DNA from 3 places in the Lysinibacillus sp. UBA5994 genome. Region 2 is predicted to be linked to each of the others. Evidence: riboswitches for the same ligand, from Rfam matches in the RefSeq annotation. Region 2 holds a riboswitch; each other region holds the start of a gene.

Region 1 (2,272 bases), on a different contig from region 2:
TCGATGAATTGACGCACTTCGTCAGATTGGTAAGCCTCAACGAACTTTTTAATTGTTGGATCATTTTCATTTTCAGCACGTACAACAATATAGTTCACGTATGGAGAATCAGTAGATTCCAATAAAATAGAGTCATCTTTAGGATTAATACCAGCTTCTAATGCAAAGTTTGTATTAATAGCTGCTACATCTACCTCACTAAGTTGTTTAGGAATTTGAGCCGCCTCTAATTCAATGAATTTTAAATTCTTTTTGTTTTCTTCTACATCACGGATCGAGGCTGTTAAGTCTGCACCCTCTTTTAACTTAATATAGCCAGCTTCCTGTAAAACAAAGAGGGCACGCGCTCCATTCGTTGGGTCGTTTGGTAAGCCAAACGTTGCACCTTCAGGAATGTCATCAAAGGATTTATATTTTTCTGAGTAGATACCCATTGGATTTAAAATCGTCTTGCCCACTGGTACTAAATCTGTATCATGGTCTTTATTAAATGTATCTAGGAAAGGCTCGTGTTGATAGCTGTTCGCATCAAGATCACCTTCAGCTAAGGATGTATTAGGTAAAACATAGTCAGAAAATGATTTTAGTTCAACTTCTAGCCCATTTTCTTTTGCTACTTTAGCGGCTACTTCTGCAATTTGTTCGTGTGGACCAGAAGTGACGCCTACAACGATTTTCTTTTCATCAATTCCTTCAGCTTGGCTTTTACTATCTTCTTTAGAGCCACAGCCTGCTAAAGCTGCTACTAATGTTAGACTTGCTAATCCTACTAAAAATTTATTTTTCTTTTTCATGATAATACCTCCAAGATTGTTTTTATCGGTTTTTTGAAAATAAAAAAACTCTCTTACAAATTAAGAGAGGCTCATGAAAAGATGTCCTCTCTTATCTATCAAACGAATTTCGTTTGCAGGATTTAGCACCTTCCTTTAAAAAGGAGGTTGCCGAGCTTCATAGGGCCAGTCCCTCAGCTACTCTTGATAAGAGATTTATAATATTTTTTTGTAATTCCGATAGAACTAATATAATTTATAGGGTATAGTAAGTCAATAAATAATTTTTAAATTTTTTATATAATTATAATATTTCGACGCAAAAGAGGGATTACAATGTCTATAAGAGTTAATTATGGTATAGGTTCATTTGGTAAGGTTATTAGTGCTCGTTTTCTAACGGGAACAGATATCATTGAAGGGATTGAAGCGCTTTGCGAAGAGAATAGCATAGAGTCAGCAACAATTGTAAGCTGTATTGGCAGCTTTCAAAAAAGCAGCTTTGTTTATTTAGTGCCAGATGCAACAGCTCAAATTCATGTTCGTTTTAGTGATGTGATTGAAAAAGAGGGACCATTAGAATTTATTCAAGGTTCAGGTGTGGTGTGTAAACGAGATGGTGGATATGAGACACATATCCATGGTTCTATGAGCGATCAATGGGGTGTTGTATCAGGTGGGCATTTAATAAAAGGGGGCAACCCTGTTATTACTGCTGACATCGTGTTGGCAGAGGTACAAGGAATTCAACATATTCGAAAATGGGATGATGAAACAGGTCATGTTCAATTTTATCCATTAGAAAATGGTTTAGGGCAACCAAGGAAAATTGAAAAATAGTAATAATCCTGTAGCTAGTGATAGCTACAGGATACGGCGTCATTATCTTTTAAACAATTGTAATTGCTCGATTCTATGGATTGCTTCACGTAAGCGCTCCTCACTAACCAGCAATCCTACGCGTACATAGCCTTCACCATATTGACCGAAGCCATTACCTGCTGCTACAGCGATATCAGCTTTTTCGAGCAAAAGATCAGCAAACTGTTCACTTGTATAGCCTAGTGGTACAGGGAGCCATGCGAAGAAGGAGCCTTTTGGAGCCGTAACATGCCAGCCAATTCTTCGAGCTTCTTCAATGAGTACATTGCGGCGACGCTCATAAGTAGCTCGTAGTTCATCCGTACATTGCTGGGAAGCCGTCAGTGCTACTGCTGCAGCTTGTTGAATGGCAGGGAATTGACTACAAAACAGATGATCCTGAATTAGATTAATAGCAGCAATAATCTCAGCATTTCCTACAGCGAAGCCTATACGCCAGCCAGCCATATTATAGGTTTTCGATAATGTATACATTTCAACTCCTACTTCTTTTGCACCCTTTGCTTGAAGGAAGCTAACTGGTTTATTACCGTCAAATCCTATTGCCCCATAAGCAAAATCATGTGATACGATAATATTGTGCTCCTTCGCAAAGCGAACGGTCTCTTCAAAAAACG
Region 2 (2,272 bases):
TCCACCAACGATTCATGAGCTAACGGTTGTCCCAGATAATGTCCAAAAAAATATCGTTTCTAATGACAGAATACAACTATTGCATGAAAAGGATGCTCCATATTACCTTGTTTATTATTCAAAAGGGAATGTATTGGCAAGTATTACAGCTGAGGGAAATAGGCTTATTATCCAGTTAGAAGAAGGCAGCGAGCAAAGGAAAGAGGCTCAACCCTATGTTTTTAAAGTCACCGTCAAGAATCCTGAGCTGGATACCATTGATTTGCGAATTAACGGTCAGAGTACGCCAATTGATCGTATGACCATTATGTGATAAAAGAAACCGAAATCCCTTTAGAAATGAGATTTCGGTTTCTTTACGTGATGCCTAATAAAAGACTTTGTCTACGTTATATTTAGAGCGGAAAGTATTAATCGCATATGTTTCGTAAATTTCACGTTCCATTGGATCTTCTACTTCATAGACTTCAATTTTGAACACTTCATCACGATGGTTTTTCATCGGAGATACATTATCCTCGAAATGTTTTTTAATACGTTGACGAATTTTACGTGCTTTCCCAACAAACAATAGCTCATTCTTGTCATTATAGAATAAGAAAATGCCGCCTTTATCACGTGTGATTTTATGGAAGTCAATAAAACCGAAGTAAGGTGTGATCGGCACATCACCTGGTTTTAAATCTTGTTCACGTTGACGGATTACTAGATCTGGTTTTGGAAATTCAATTTTAATCAAACTATTCACGTTCCTCTCTCTTACTAAAAGTATATGGTAACATAATTACTGCATGTTTACCATAAATTTTAAATGCAGAAACACCACATATAGCAAGCTTAGTGTACATCAAATGAGCAAGGAACATGCACATGAATCACAAAATATTCTATGAATTATTGATATTCTAACTAGTTCGTGTTACAATTCAAGATAATTAAATAATCTTATCAAGAGAAGCTGAGGGATTTGGCCCGATGACGCTTCAGCAACCTCTAACAATTGTTAGAAAGGTGCTAATTCCAGCAAAGGATTTTTTCCTTTGAGAGATAAGAGTGGACGTGAAAAAAATCCTTCTCATTCTATCTCGTATGGAATGAGGAGGATTTTTTAATTTCGTTGCATCCTACGCAAGTAAGATTTGCTAAAAGAGAGTGATTATAGAGAGGGGAAAGCAAGATGCCAATTAATATTCCGAAAAATTTACCAGCTGGAGAACATTTACGTGAGGAAAAAATCTTCGTCATGGAAGAAGATCGTGCGAAAACACAGCAAATCCGTCCATTAAATATATTAATATTAAATTTAATGCCTGAAAAAGAAAAAACAGAGCTCCAATTATTACGTTTATTGGGGAATACACCATTACAAGTCAATATTACCTTTTTGAATACAGCCACACACGAGTCTAAAAATGTGAGTAAATCCCATTTGCAGCTTTTCTACACAACGTTCAATCAGATTCTACACCGACGCTATGATGGTATGATTATAACTGGTGCGCCAGTAGAAAAAATGGCTTTTGAAGAGGTCAACTATTGGCAGGAAATTTCAGAAATTATGGATTGGTCTAAAAAGAATGTGACATCCGTGCTACATATATGTTGGGGGGCACAGGCTGCATTGTATCATCATTATGGCATTGGGAAGGTTGAGCTTTCTGCTAAATGCTCAGGCGTCTATTCCCATGTGATTACAGATTTAACTGTAGATTTGGTACGTGGCTTTAGTGATTTATTTACTGCACCTCATTCACGCTATACATCTGTTTCGATTGACGAGGTTCGCAATCATCCAGATCTACGATTATTATCCTATTCAGAGGATGCTGGGGTATTTATTGTACAATCAAAAGATAATAAAAATATTATGATTACGGGGCATCTAGAGTATGATGCGACAACACTAGCCGATGAATATAGTCGCGATGTGGCGAAGGGCATAGATATCGCCGTTCCTGTAAACTACTTCCCGAATGACGATCCGACACAAGTGCCGATGAATACATGGCGTGCCCATACGCATCTATTATTCTCTAACTGGTTGAACTACTATGTTTACCAAGAAACACCATATGAATGGGATTTTGTAGATGAAATCGAATATCATATTTAATTAATAAAAAGTCTAATTTCTTTTCTAGCTTAGAAGAAATTAGACTTTTTGATTGTCATCTTCTGTTTCCTGCTGAGGTGTTTCGTTTTTTTGAGCCTTGGATTTACGATTGCGAATAACTACCACAATCAACAAAAGTATGGGTAATAAAATGGTGAA
Region 3 (2,272 bases), on a different contig from region 2:
AAATGGAATTAATAAAATAATTAATACGATAAATGGAATGGAACGGAAAATATTAACGAGTGATCCTGTTAAAAAGTTAACGATTTTATTTGCCCATAACTGATTGGGGCTAGTTAGAAATAGAACAATACCAATGACTAACCCAAGAATAAATGTCACAACCGTTGATATAGCTGTCATGTATAAAGTTTCATAGGTAGCTTGCCACATATTTTCCCAGTCTACATTCGGAAAGAGATTAGTTAGCATTTTCAATCACCTCCGTCTGTACTTCCACTATATTTAAATAACGAAGGGCTTCAGTGACGTTTGTCTGAGAGCCATCAATTTGCACAATCAATGTACCATATGCACCATTTTTTGTTTGCGAAATATTTCCGTGAACAATACTTACTTCTACATCAAATTGTTTCACAAGATGTGAGATGACAGGCTGTTCTGTTTTTTCACCAACAAAAATCAATTTGACAAGTTGTCCAGTTGGATAGTTTGTTTTAATTTGTGCTACCGTATCCTGTGTTTCCTTAGTGTCTGTAATTTGAGATACAAACTTCTTAGTAATAGCCGCCTGTGGGGCTTGGAAGACTTGTAATACCTCACCACGTTCCACAATTTCGCCTGCCTCCATCACCGCTACACGATGACAAATTTTGCGGATGACATGCATTTCGTGGGTAATCAGGACGATTGTTAAGCCTAAGCGTTCATTTATATCTACGAGTAAATCAAGAATGGCATCCGTTGTTTCAGGGTCGAGTGCGGATGTCGCCTCATCACATAGTAAAACCTCTGGATTATTCGCTAATGCACGTGCAATTCCTACACGCTGCTTTTGTCCCCCAGACAGCTGGGATGGATATGCCTTATCGCGCCCTTCTAAGCCTACAAGGGCAATTAATTCCTTCACACGCGCTTCACGTTGAGCCTTTGGGAAGCCTGCGATTTCTAAAGGGAATGCAATATTTTCGGCAACTGTTCTTGACCAAAGTAAATTAAAATGCTGGAAAATCATACTTACCTTTTGTCTAGCTGCTCTAAGTTTTTGCCCTTTTATCGATGAAAATTCTTGATTGTTCACCGTTACTGTTCCTGCTGTCGGTTTCTCTAAACCGTTTAATAAACGAATCATGGTACTTTTACCAGCACCACTATAGCCGATAATGCCAAAAATTTCACCTTTATTAATAGTAAGGTTGACGTCTTTGACTGCCGTTAATTCGCCATTTGCTGTTTTGTATTTCTTTGTAATATTTTGAAGCTGGATCATAGCGAATACTCCTTTTCTCATATAGAAAACCCCTTCACTCACAGACAAGTAGAAGGGGTCACGTATGATACGTTAAACCGTTCTCTCATCTTTCAAAGAAAAATCTTTGGGTGATTTGGCACCTTTTCACATTGTGATGGTTGCCGGGCTTCATAGGGCACTTCCCTCCGCCACTCTTCATAAGAGTTCGATATATTTAATGTTTTAGTAACATATTTGATACTTTACCACGCTAGTAAAGTTCAGTCAATTGATTTTTTTAACAATTCATATAAAAATGGTACGGATTGAAAAGCATAAATCTTTTCTGTCACTTTTCCGCCATCACTGATGAGTAGACATGGAACACTTTCAATTTGATGCTCATAAGCTATGTGTTCCAAAAAGTTGATATTTGCTTTACCAATTTGTAGCTGTGGCAGTAATTGCTCAATAATGGACATCATTTTAGATGCCACTGCACACGTTCCACACATCGGTGTATATAAATAAAATGCAGTTTTCTCTCCCGACTGTTTAGCCGCTTCCCACTGCTCTATTGACCATTCTTCCATTTACTCACGCAACCTTACAAAATATATTCATTATGGATTGAAAAATGTGCACGCAGTAAGATCATTGCTAGCACTTTTCTTGGTGTCGTTTCTACTTCCTTGTATGTTGGCATTGTGCGCAGATGCTCAGCCTCTGGATAATGTCTGTCCATTAATGCACGTAGCTTATCACCAGAAGTATCTGCATCAAAAAAAGTAAATAGCTCACAGCCCTCATAGGGATCCAGTAGTTCTTCTAATTGATGCACACCAATTGTACCATTCGTACATAGTATTGTAACATTCTCATTCAAAATAGGCTCAATTTGTAGCTTATCTGAGCGCCCTTCTACTATCAAGCATTTTCCCTCGAACATTACGCCACCTCCATTTAGAGATCCCCACTTATAAGTCATTATATAACAAAAAACGCCGGTAGTTTCCGACGTTTTTCGATTATGGCTTGTCTTAT

Evidence for each region. A riboswitch is a leader RNA that binds a small molecule or an ion and turns the genes downstream of it on or off. The one in region 2 is predicted to bind S-adenosylmethionine.
Region 1: another riboswitch for S-adenosylmethionine. It lies ahead of B3D98_RS11060 (MetQ/NlpA family ABC transporter substrate-binding protein); the one in region 2 lies ahead of metA (homoserine O-acetyltransferase MetA).
Region 3: another riboswitch for S-adenosylmethionine. It lies ahead of B3D98_RS00705 (methionine ABC transporter ATP-binding protein); the one in region 2 lies ahead of metA (homoserine O-acetyltransferase MetA).

Annotation. Positions count from the first base shown of each region.
Region 1 is NZ_DJAU01000031.1:61,084-63,355, reverse strand. It holds gene B3D98_RS11060 (MetQ/NlpA family ABC transporter substrate-binding protein) at 1-794, opposite strand, end outside; SAM riboswitch class I at 883-987, opposite strand; gene B3D98_RS11055 (PPC domain-containing DNA-binding protein) at 1,110-1,613, shown strand; gene B3D98_RS11050 (pyridoxal phosphate-dependent aminotransferase) at 1,656-2,272, opposite strand, start outside.
Region 2 is NZ_DJAU01000026.1:34,368-36,639, forward strand. It holds gene B3D98_RS08255 (hypothetical protein) at 1-313, shown strand, start outside; gene B3D98_RS08260 (nucleotide excision repair endonuclease) at 368-739, opposite strand; SAM riboswitch class I at 943-1,054, shown strand; gene metA (homoserine O-acetyltransferase MetA) at 1,178-2,113, shown strand; gene B3D98_RS08270 (GerAB/ArcD/ProY family transporter) at 2,153-2,272, opposite strand, start outside.
Region 3 is NZ_DJAU01000002.1:80,990-83,261, forward strand. It holds gene B3D98_RS00700 (methionine ABC transporter permease) at 1-249, opposite strand, end outside; gene B3D98_RS00705 (methionine ABC transporter ATP-binding protein) at 239-1,267, opposite strand; SAM riboswitch class I at 1,350-1,453, opposite strand; gene B3D98_RS00710 (thioredoxin family protein) at 1,510-1,821, opposite strand; gene B3D98_RS00715 (hypothetical protein) at 1,836-2,177, opposite strand; gene gcvH (glycine cleavage system protein GcvH) at 2,269-2,272, opposite strand, start outside.